DNA from 2 places in the Streptomyces sp. M41 genome. Region 2 is predicted to be linked to the other one. Evidence: riboswitches for the same ligand, from Rfam matches in the RefSeq annotation. Region 2 holds a riboswitch; the other holds the start of a gene.
The links. A riboswitch is a leader RNA that binds a small molecule or an ion and turns the genes downstream of it on or off. The one in region 2 is predicted to bind cobalamin.
Positions count from the first base shown of each region.

Region 1: linked by a shared signal. The riboswitch ahead of ACHBTE_RS28955 (cobalamin biosynthesis protein) and the one ahead of metE (5-methyltetrahydropteroyltriglutamate--homocysteine S-methyltransferase) in region 2 are both predicted to bind cobalamin.

Region 1 covers NZ_JBIMKE010000030.1:32,751-38,399, forward strand. The annotation lists gene ACHBTE_RS28940 (putative cobaltochelatase) at 1-1,149, opposite strand, end outside; gene ACHBTE_RS28945 (hypothetical protein) at 1,146-1,307, opposite strand; gene ACHBTE_RS28950 (cobyric acid synthase) at 1,304-2,812, opposite strand; gene ACHBTE_RS28955 (cobalamin biosynthesis protein) at 2,809-3,768, opposite strand; cobalamin riboswitch at 3,875-4,018, opposite strand; gene ACHBTE_RS28960 (hypothetical protein) at 4,148-4,369, opposite strand; gene ACHBTE_RS28965 (inorganic phosphate transporter) at 4,413-5,649, opposite strand, start outside.
Region 2 covers NZ_JBIMKE010000010.1:84,721-90,369, reverse strand. The annotation lists gene ACHBTE_RS15760 ((2,3-dihydroxybenzoyl)adenylate synthase) at 1-115, opposite strand, end outside; gene ACHBTE_RS15755 (2,3-dihydro-2,3-dihydroxybenzoate dehydrogenase) at 244-1,038, opposite strand; gene metE (5-methyltetrahydropteroyltriglutamate--homocysteine S-methyltransferase) at 1,206-3,524, opposite strand; cobalamin riboswitch at 3,693-3,917, opposite strand; gene ACHBTE_RS15745 (3-hydroxybutyryl-CoA dehydrogenase) at 4,107-4,976, opposite strand; gene aceB (malate synthase A) at 4,973-5,649, opposite strand, start outside.

The DNA.
Region 1 (5,649 bases), on a different contig from region 2:
CCCGCCGGCGCCGGCCTCGTCCGACGCGGCCGGTCCACCGTCGTGCGGGCCGTCACCGGACTGCGGCGGCTGCCCGCCGCCCCCACCGGGACCGTCCGGCCCGGGGTCGGGATCCGGATCCGGGTCGTCGTCCTCGGAACCGCCGAACTCCTCCAGGGTGTCGTCCAGCTTGTCCTCGTCGAGCCCCGGCGCGTCGAAGGGGTTACGGCGCCTGCGGTGCGGCAGCGCGAGCAGCGCGGCCTGCCGGACGTCCTCGGCGAGCACGTCCGTCCGCCCGGCCCAGGCCGCCAGGGCGGTCGCCGTACGCGCCATCACGATGTCGGCCCGCATCCCGTCCACCTCGAAGGCGGCACAGGTCGCCGCGATCTGCCGCAGCGCCGCGTCCCCGAGCCGCACCGACGGCAGCAACTCCCGCGCCGCGACGATGCGTCGACGTACATCGGCCTCCTCCTCCGCCCAGCGGGCGGCGAAGGCGGTGGGGTCGTCGTCGTAGGCGAGCCGCCGCCGGACGACCTCCACCCGCTGCTCGGGCTCCCGCGACGCCGCGACCTCCACGGTCAGCCCGAACCGGTCGAGCAACTGGGGCCGCAGTTCACCCTCTTCGGGGTTCATGGTGCCGACCAGCAGAAAACGCGCGGCGTGCCGCACGGACACACCCTCGCGCTCGACGTACGACGCGCCCATCGCCGCCGCGTCCAGCAGCAGGTCCACCAGGTGGTCGTGGAGAAGGTTGACCTCGTCGACGTACAGGATCCCGCGGTGCGCGTCGGCGAGCAGGCCCGGCTCGAATGCCTTGACGCCCTCGGCGAGCGCCCGCTCGATGTCCAGGGCGCCCACCAGCCGGTCCTCGGAGGCGCCGACCGGGAGCTCGACCATCCGTGCGGGGCGCGGGACGCCCGCACCCGGCTCGTGCGGTCCGTCCGGGCAGGCGGGGTCGGGAGCGCCGGGGTCGCAGGAGAAACGGCAGCCGGGGACGACCGGCACCTGCGGCATCAGCGCCGAAAGTGCCCGCACCGCCGTCGACTTGGCCGTGCCCTTCTCACCGCGCACCAGCACGCCGCCGACCGCCGGGGACACGGCGTTCAGCAGCAGTGCGAGCCGCAGGTCGTCCTGGCCGACAACGGCCGAAAAGGGGAAGGGGGTGGTCACAGGTCGTCGCCCTCCAAGTTGCCCTCCAGCTCAAGACAGGTGGCGCGCCGCCGCTCCGGCGTATCGGCCGGCAGCTCCTCGTACATGTCGCACATCTCGTACGTCCGGTCGTCGATGTCCCCGGCCGCCGGGGCGCCGAGGGTGCGCGCGGCGCTCATGCGGGAGCCCCCGGGGGAATGAAGGGCAGTCCCTGCGGCGGCCCCGATTCGATGAGCCGCCACAGCGCGTCCGTGTCCGCGTGCTGCTCGATCAGATCACCGAGCCGGTCGAGCTGCTCCTCGCGCAGCGCGGCGAACGACGTATCGGCGGCCGGCACGAAGCGCCTCCCCGCGGCGAGCGCCACCTCCCGCAGGAAGGCCCGCCGGAATCCGTCCGACTCCAGCGAGCCGTGCCAGTGCGTGCCCCAGGTCTGGCCGACCCGGCAGCCGTCCAGGAAGGGGGTGCCGCCGTGTACGTCGGCGACGCCGTGGTGGATCTCGTAGCCCGCGACCCGCTCCCCGAGGGCCTCGCCCTCGGGCCGGGTGAGTGTCTTCTCCCGGGCGAACCGCACCCGCACCGGCAGGATCCCGAGCGCGTCGACCTCGCCGCTGCGGCTCTCGACGTCGTCCACGATGTGCTCGCCGAGGATCTGGAACCCGCCGCAGATGCCGAGGACGGGCCGCTGCTCGGCGGCCCTGCGGACCAGTGCCTCGGCGAGCCCCCGGGCACGCAGCCACTCCAGCGCCCGGACCGTCCCGCGGGTGCCCGGCACGATCACCAGGTCGGCGTCGGCCAGCTCCTCCGGCCGGTCCACGAACCGCACCACCACACCCGGCTCGGCGGCCAAGGCGTCCACATCGGTGAAGTTGGACATCAGCGGCACGGCGCACACCGCGATCCGCAGCACGTCCTCGCCGACGGGGGCGGACACCTGGGACTCCCGTACGGCACCGCGCAGGGAGACCCGCAGCCCGTCCTCCTCGTCGATGCCCATCCCGTGCCGGAAGGGCAGCACACCGTACGTCCGCCGCCCGGTGAGGTCGTGCAGCATGTCGAGGCCGGGCTCCAGCAGGCTGACATCTCCCCGGAACTTGTTGACCAGATACCCGGCGACGAGTTCCTGGTCCTCGGGGGAGAGCAGGGCCACGGTCCCGAAGAACGACGCGAAGACACCGCCGCGGTCGATGTCGCCCACCACCAGCACGGGCAGCCGCGCACTGCGCGCGATGCCCATGTTGACGATGTCCGTCCGCCGCAGATTGATCTCAGCCGGAGAGCCGGCCCCCTCACAGATCACCGCGTCATACGTGCCCCGCAGCTCGGCGAGACAGTCGAGCACGGTCCCCAGCAGCTTCTGCTGCCGTCCGCCGTGGTAGCCGCGCGCGCTCAGCTCGCCGACCGGCTTGCCCATCAGCACGACCTGACTGCTCTGCTCGCCACCGGGCTTGAGCAGCACGGGATTCATCAGCGCCGTCGGCTCCACACGGCACGCCTGCGCCTGCATGGCCTGGGCCCGGCCGATCTCCGCCCCCTCCCTCGTCACGAAGGAGTTGAGGGACATGTTCTGCGCCTTGAAGGGCGCGACCTTGACGCCCTGGCGTACCAGCCACCGGCAGATCCCGGCGGTCACGACGCTCTTGCCGGCGTCGGAGGTGGTACCGGCGACCAGAAGACCACCGCTCATACTCTCTGCCCCCTCTTCAGCGACCGCGCGTTCGTCAGCAGCCGCGCCCCGGCGCACACCCCGAGCGCCAGCCAGGTGACGCGCCGCGACAGCCGTACGGCCCGGTCGACGTCCTGGGTGACGACGGCCCGTCCCTGTGTGTTCAGCACGGGCCGGTGCTCCACCCGCCCCCCGTACGACAGCGTCCCGCCCAGCCGCACCCCGAGCGCCCCGGCGAAAGCGGCCTCCACGGGGCCGGCGTTGGGGCTCGGATGCCTCATCGCGTCCGCCCGCCAGGCGCTCACGGCACCGCGCGGATCCGGCCCGGCCAGCGCCGCGAGCACGGCCGTCAGCCGCGCCCCCGGCCACCCCGCCAGGTCGTCGAGCCGGGCAGAAGCCCAGCCGTAGCGCCGGTACTTGGGCGACTTGTGGCCCACCATGGCGTCGAGCGTGTTCACGGCCCGGAACCCGAGCAGCCCCGGCACCCCGCCCACGGCCCCCCAGACGAGCGCGCCCACGACCGCGTCGGAGGTGTTCTCGGCGACGGACTCCACCACGGCCCGGGCGATCTGGTCCGCGTCCAGCGCCTGCGGGTCCCGCCCGCACAGATGCGGCAGCCGCGCCCGCGCGCCCTCGATGTCTCCGGCCTCCAGGGCGCGCCCGATGTGCCGGGCCTCCCGGGCCAGCGAAGTCCCCCCGACCACCGCCCAGGTGGCGGCGCCGGTCAGGGCCAGGGATGCGGCGGGGGACGTACGGACGGCCCGGGTGGCGATGGTTCCGAGCGCCACGGCGCCACCGGCGCACACGGCCGTGTGCAGCGCACCCCACGCGCGGTGGTCACGCCACAACACACCTTCCACGGCAGCGGCGGCCCGCCCGAACACGGCGACCGGATGCCCCCGGCGCGGGTCGCCGAGCAGCAGATCACCGAGAAGTCCGGCGGCGGCGCCGTACGCGAAGACGCGATCGGCACGCATGGGCGTCAGCCGGCCGCGGGGGCGGGCAGCGCCCTGGTGCGGAACCTCAAGTTCGAACGGCAGCCGAGCATCGCGTTATGTCCTCACTCAGGGTGTCCGCGCCCTGGTTCGACGAGACCGGCGGTGAGAGTTCCTGGCTCCCGGGGGGTTTCTACCCCGGTGACAGTGGCGGGACCGCGCCGGATTCGCACCGGCTTCCTCTTCTGCCGCCGTAGATGGCTCCGGCAGTCCACCACGGGGTCGGAAGGGCCGTCAACTTGCTGTTGACCTGCGAAGGGAGAGTGTGCGGAGGCCCACACAGGCGTGAGGTGCGGGACGGTGTTCCGTCTCGCACCTCGATCCGTGACCGGCGTGCGTCAGCGCACGACGCGCGCGCGGGTCACGCCACGATCAGATAGATCCCGTAGCCCACGGCCGCCGCACACGCCGCGAAGCAGGCGTACGCGCCGGTGACCGCGAGCGTGGCCGAGTCGCCCTGGGCCACCGCGCGTTCGCGGCGGGACAGGCCGGTGATGCCCAGGGTGAACAGGCCCACCAGGGCAATGGTGACCACGAGGCTGACACCGAAGACGGAGCCGAGAGCCGCCCAGTCGATCTTCATGCTTCTGCTTCCTTGAGTAACCGGAGGAGTAACCGGGTGGGGGTCAGACGGCTGCCTTGGACGGCGCCGGCTCGGAGGCCTGAGCCGGGACGGTGGCCGTGATGTCCTCGGTCACCGTGCCCGCCGGCGGCGGCGTCACGGCGGCCATGGCCGTGGTCACCACGCCGGCCGGCTCGTCGGGGTCGTGGTCGTTGACGTTGGTGTGGTCGACGATCTCGCGGCGGGAGAGCTTCCAGATCACGGCGCTGGAGACGACCAGGAAGACCGCGACGAGGGCCGTGCCCCAGTCGCCGAAGCCGGTCACGTACTCCGCGAGCGCGCCCACCAGGGCGGCGGCCGGCAGGGTCAGGCCCCAGGCGACGAACATCCGGGTGGCCGTCGACCAGCGGACCACGCCGCCCTTGCGGCCGAGGCCCGCGCCCATGACCGCGCCGGAGACGGAGTGCGTGGTGGAGAGGGAGAAACCCAGGTGGGAGGAGGCCAGGATGACCGTGGCCGCGCTGGTCTGGGCGGCGAAGCCCTGCTGCGGCTGGAGGTCGGTCAGACCCTTGCCCATGGTGCGGATGATGCGCCAGCCGCCGAGGTAGGTGCCGAGGGCGATGGCGACGCCCGCGGAGAGGATGACCCACATGGGCGGGTCGGAGTCGGGGGCGAGGGTGCCGCCGGCGACCAGGGCGAGGGTGATGATGCCCATGGTCTTCTGCGCGTCGTTGGTGCCGTGGGCCAGGGAGACCAGACCGGCGGAGGCGATCTGCCCGGCGCGGTAGCCCTTCTTGGACGCCTCGCCGCCGTCGGCCTTCTTGCCGAGCTTGTAGGTCAGCCGCGTGGCGAACATCGCCGCGATGCCCGCCACCAGCGGGGCGGCGATCGCCGGGATCAGCACCTTGGTGACGAGCACGTCGCCGTGGACCGCGCCGACGCCGGCCGAGGCGACGGTGGCGCCGATCAGGCCGCCCATGAGGGCGTGCGAGGAGCTGGAGGGCAGACCGACCAGCCAGGTCAGCAGGTTCCAGAGGATCGCACCGACCAGCGCGGCGAATATGACTTCGGGACGGATGCCGGCCTCGTCGACGAGGCCCTTGGAGATGGTGTTGGCGACCTCCACCGAGAGGAAGGCGCCGACGAGATTGAGGACGGCGGACATGGCCACCGCGACCTTGGGCCTCAGAGCGCCCGTGGAAATGGTCGTGGCCATCGCGTTGGCGGTGTCGTGGAAACCGTTCGTGAAATCGAACGCGAGTGCGGTCACCACCACAATCGCGAGGATCAGCGAGAAGCTT
Region 2 (5,649 bases):
CGGCTGCCCGCTCGCGCAGCATGCCGCCGAACGTCTCACCGCGCCAGTGGCCGGCCGCGCGGTAGCGCTCGGCGAACTCGGCCGGCCAGGTGGGCGCGTCGACGCCCGGGGTCAGCGCGTCGCCGGGCGCGGGGCCGGGGGTGGCGGGGGGGCCAAGGCGGGCGGATGTCGGGTCGACGGTCACGGAGAGACTCCCACAGGGTCCAGGACGAAACGAGGCACGGCGGCTCACGGCTACGGCGATCAGGCGCGCAGGGTGGCTCCGCCGTCGACGTACAGGTCGTGCAGGGTGATGTGCCGGGCACGGTCGGAGACGAGGAACGCCACGGCGTCGGCGACGTCGGACGGCTCGGCGATCCGGCCCAGCGGAATGCCGGTGCGGTACGACGCCGGGTCGCCGTCGATGACGGCCCGTCGGCCCGCCTTCTCACCGCCGGGGGACCTCACCCACATCGCCCGCTGCATGTCGGTCAGGGTCGAGCCCGGCGAGACGGTGTTGCAGCGCACCCCGTACCGCGCCACCTCCAGCCCCAGGCACTTGGTGAACATCACGGCGGCGGCCTTGGAGGCGGCGTAGGCGGCCATGCCGCTGCGCGGGATGCCGGCGGCGTTGGAGGCGACGGTGACGATGCTGCCCCGGCCCCGCGGCGTCATCCGGCGGGCGGCGGCGCGGGAGACGTGGAAGACGCCGTCGGTGTTGACGGCGAAGACGGCGGCCCAGTCGGCGTCGTCCAGGTCGACCACGGCCGCTCCCCGCAGGATGCCGGCCACGTTTACCGCGATGTCCAGCGGGCCGAGGCTGCGTTCGGCCTCGGCGACGACGTGCTCCACAGCGCCGGCATCGGTGACGTCGAGGGCCCTGGCGATCACCCGATCCCCGCAGCGCGCCGCCAGGGCCTCGACGCCGGGTTCGTCGGTGTCGGTGGCGATCACGTGCGCACCTTGCTCGGTCAGCACCTCCACGACGGCGGCGCCGATACCCCGGGCAGCCCCGGTCACCAGGGCGAGCCGCCCGGTCAGTTCGTGTTCGGCGCTCACTGGGCCACGGCCTTCCTGGCGGTCGGTAAGTTAGGTGAGGCTAACTATACCTTGCCGGGCGCATTGCCGTGAGGATCGTTGTGCCTTGGCCATGGCGGTGCCGCTCGTCGGGGCCCGGGTGGGGGCCGGGACACTCGTCGCATCCCGGCCCCTTCCTCGACCTACGGTCAGGAGGCGGGCAGCTCACCTCGGATCGTGCGGGCGGCGGCGACCAGGTTCTCCAGAGAGGCACGGGTTTCGGGCCAGCCACGGGTCTTCAGACCGCAGTCGGGATTGACCCACAGCCGCTCGGCCGGGATGGCCTTCAGGCCGGTGCGCAGCAGGTCGGCCACCTCCGTGGCGCTCGGGACGCGCGGGGAGTGGATGTCGTACACGCCGGGTCCGGCCTCGCGCGGGTAGCCGTGGGCGGCGAGTTCGCGGGCGACCTGCATGTGGGAGCGGGCGGCCTCCAGGCTGATGACGTCGGCGTCGAGGTCGTCGATGGCCTGGACGATGTCGCCGAACTCGGCATAGCACATGTGGGTGTGGATCTGGGTGGCGGGCCGCACCCCGGCGGTGGTGAGCCGGAACGCCTCCGTGGCCCAGGAGAGATACGCGGCGTGGTCGGCGGTGCGCAGCGGCAGGGTCTCCCGCAGGGCGGGCTCGTCGACCTGGATGACCGAAGTCCCCGCCTCCTCCAGGTCGCCCACCTCGTCGCGCAGGGCGAGGGCGACCTGGCGGGCGGTGTCGGCGAGGGGCTGGTCGTCGCGGACGAAGGACCAGGCGAGCATGGTGACCGGTCCGGTGAGCATGCCCTTGACCGGGCGGGAGGTGAGGGACTGGGCGTACGTCGTCCAGCGCACCGTCATCGGTTCGGGGCGGGAGATGTCGCCGGCCAGGATCGGCGGACGGACGTAGCGGGTGCCGTAGGACTGGACCCAGCCGTGCTGCGTGGCGAGGTAGCCGGTGAGCTGCTCGGCGAAGTACTGGACCATGTCGTTGCGTTCGGCCTCGCCGTGCACCAGGACGTCGATCCCGGTCTTCTCCTGGAAGGAGATGACCTCCTGGATCTCGGCCTTGATGCGCTCCTCGTAGCCCGCGGTGTCGGTCCGGCCGGCGCGCAGGTCCGCGCGAGCGGCGCGCAGCTCGCCGGTCTGCGGGAAGGACCCGATGGTCGTGGTGGGCAGCAGCGGCAGGCCGAGATGGGCGCGCTGGGCGGCCGACCGCTCGGCGTACGGCTGGGAGCGGCGGGCGTCGGCCTCGGTGACCGCCTCCGCGCGGGCGCGCACGATCGGGTCGCGGGTGATCGGGGAGCCGGCGCGGGAGGCCAGGTCGGCCCGGTTGGCGGCGAGTTCGGCGGTGATCGCGCCCGTGCCCTGGGCGAGGCCCTTGGCGAGCGTGACGATCTCGGCGGTCTTCTGCTTGGCGAAGGCCAGCCAGCGCAGGATCTGCGGCTCGATGTCCCGTTCCACCGCCGCGTTCAGCGGTACGTGCAGCAGTGAGCAGGAGGCCGACACGTCCACCCGGTCGGCGAGACCCAGCAGGGTGCCGAGGGTGCTGAGGGACTTCGACAGGTCGTTGATCCAGATGTTGCGGCCGTCGACGACACCGGCCACCAGCCGCTTGCCCGGCAGACCGCCGACGGCGGCGAGCGCCTCCAGATTGGCGGCGGCGCCCTCGGTGAAGTCCAGCGCCAGCCCTTCGACGGGCGCCTTGGCCAGTACGGGCAGGGCCTCGCCGAGCCGGTCGAAGTACGAGGCGACCAGCAGCTTCGGACGGTCCGTGAGGGCGCCCAAGTCACGGTAGGCGCGTGCGACGGCGTTCAGCTCCGCCGGGGTACGGTCCTGCACGAAGGCGGGCTCGTCCAGCTGGACCCACTCGGCTCCGGCCGCGCGCAGGTCGGCGAGGACCTCGGCGTACACGGGCAGCAGGCGGTCGAGCAGGGTGAGCGGCTCGAAGTCGGCCGGGACGCTCGGGGCGGGCTTGGCCAGCAGGAGGTAGGTGACGGGGCCGACCAGGACGGGCCGGGCGGTCAGACCGAGCGCCAGGGCCTCCTTGAGTTCCGCGACCTGCTTGGCGGAGTTCGCGGTGAAGTCGGTGTCGGGGCCCAACTCGGGCACCAGATAGTGGTAGTTGGTGTCGAACCACTTGGTCATTTCCAGAGGTGCGACGTCCTGTGTGCCACGGGCCATGGCGAAGTAGCCGGCCAGTGCGTCGGCCTCGACGGCGGCGCGGTGCCGCTCGGGGATCGCGCCGACCATGACGGTGGTGTCCAGGACGTGGTCGTAGTACGAGAAGTCGCCGGTCGGCACTTCGTGGATGCCGGCGTCGGCGAGCTGTCGCCAGTTGGCGGCGCGCAGGTCGGTGGCGGTGGAGCGGAGGGCCTCGGCGTCGACACGGCCCTTCCAGTAGCCCTCGATCGCCTTCTTCAGCTCCCGGTTCGGGCCCTGTCGGGGGTAGCCGTACACGGTGGCCCGTGCTGCCGCGGCTGCGGGCTTGCTGGTCACGGAGATCTCCTTCGCGAGATGAATCCCTGAGATCCCGGCGACGGGACGAGAGCGCGAAGGGGTGACGAAACCGGACGGACCGGAGCGTGCGCGGCAAAGGCACGGTTCGTCCGTCTGGTATGTACGCCGACCCGCCCTCGAGGTCACCGGGATGCCGCGCACGGAATGGTCCGCGCACGGGCAGTTGGCAGGTCTTCGGACTCGCGGGCACGCCCTCCGTGACGGAGGACATCTACTGGCCGTCGCTTCCCAGGCCCGGTACGTCGGACCCAGTGCGTATGACGGCGGTCGTTCCCGCTCACCGCTGCGGGGCAGTCCCGGATTCCCACCGGGTTCCCTCTTACGACGCCTCCCGCCTGGCGGACGGGGCGAACCAGCTGCGCATGCCAGCCTACGGGGTGTCGCCGCGCGGGCAAGAGAGCCGTCCAGGATGTGGCAGGTGACGCGGAACACTACGCCGGCCGAACGCGAAGGGACGGGAAGCGCCGCACACGCGCTTCCCGCCCCTTTTCCCAGTCGCGCCGCGCGGGACCCTCACCCCCGCGGCGGTGCGGGCCCCTCAGCCCGCGTCGTACCAGGGCCTCAGCCCTGGTCGTAGGTGTGGAACCCCCGGCCGGCCTTACGGCCCAGCAGCCCCGCCTCCACCATCCGCTGGAGCAGCGGGGGAGGGGCGTAGAGGGGTTCCTTGAACTCGTCGTAGAGGGACTCGGCGATCGACGCGACGGTGTCCAGGCCGATCAGGTCCGCGAGTTTCAGCGGGCCCATGGGGTGGGCGCAGCCCAGTTCCATGCCGGTGTCGATGTCGGCGGCGGTGGCGAAGCCGGACTCGGCCATGCGGATCGCGGACAGCAGGTAGGGGACGAGCAGGGCGTTGACGACGAAGCCGGCCCGGTCCTGGGACTGGATCACCGTCTTGCCGAGTACCTGGGTGGCGAAGTCCCGCACCGCGGCGACCGTCTGCGGTGCCGTGTGCAGCGAGGTCACCAGCTCGACCAGCGGCAGGACGGGGACGGGGTTGAAGAAGTGCAGGCCGATGACCCGGTCGGCCCGGCTGGTGGCCATGCCGAGCCGCATGACCGGGAGGGAGGAGGTGTTCGTGGCGAGCACGGCCGCCGGGTCTTCGACGATCTTGTCGAGCGCGGTAAAGATCTCTGTCTTGGCGTCGGCGTTCTCGATGACGGCCTCGACGACGAGCTGCCGGTCGGCGAGGTCCTCCAGGCTGCTGCTGAACACGAGCCGGACGAGAGCGTCGTCCGCGGCCTGCGACGTCAGCTTGCCCCGTCGCACGGCACGGGCGAGCGAGCCGGCGACGCGGTCCCGTGCGGCGCGAGCGGCGACCGCGTCCACTTCGCACAGCACGGTGTCGAGCCCGGCCCGTGCGCACACCTCGGCGATGCCGGCGCCCATCTGGCCGCCGCCGACCACGCCGACGCGTCCGATGACCGCGCTCATCCCTGAGCCTCCGTCCGCCGCACCAGATGGCGACTGTAGGCGTCCGGGGTGAAGAACAGCGGAAGTTCACCCACCAGGGCCGTCCGTTCGAAGAGAGCGCGGATCTCGTCGACGGGCGCCCACGGGTACTCGGCGCCGAGCGCCACGAGCTCGTCGTCCAGCACCCGCTCCACCGTCTCCCGGTCGATCACCTGGTGCCGTAGCCACTGCCAGATCTGCACGCGGGCGATCTCGGCGGTGGCCGCGTCCTCCATCAGCCCGTTGATGGCGACCGCGCCCTGGCCGCGCAGCCAGGCGGCGAAGTACCGCAACGCCACCGACACGTTGGTGCGCACCCCCTCCGCCGTGGGAGGGCCGCTGATCCGGCGCACCGACAACAAGTCGGCCGGTGCCACTTCCACGTCGTCCCGGGTGCGGTCGAGCTGGTGCGGCCGTGCGCCGAGGACGTTGTCGAAGACCTCGCGGCACACGGGGACGAGCGCGGGATGAGCCACCCACGACCCGTCGAAGCCGTCCTCCGCCTCCCGCTCCTTGTCGAGGCGCACCTTGGCGAGCGCGGCCTCGTTCGCGGCGGGGTCCTTGCCGGGCACCTGGGCGGCCATGCCGCCGATGGCGTGCGCGCCGCGCTTGTGGCAGGTACGGACGAGGAGTTCGGTGTAGGCGCGCATGAACG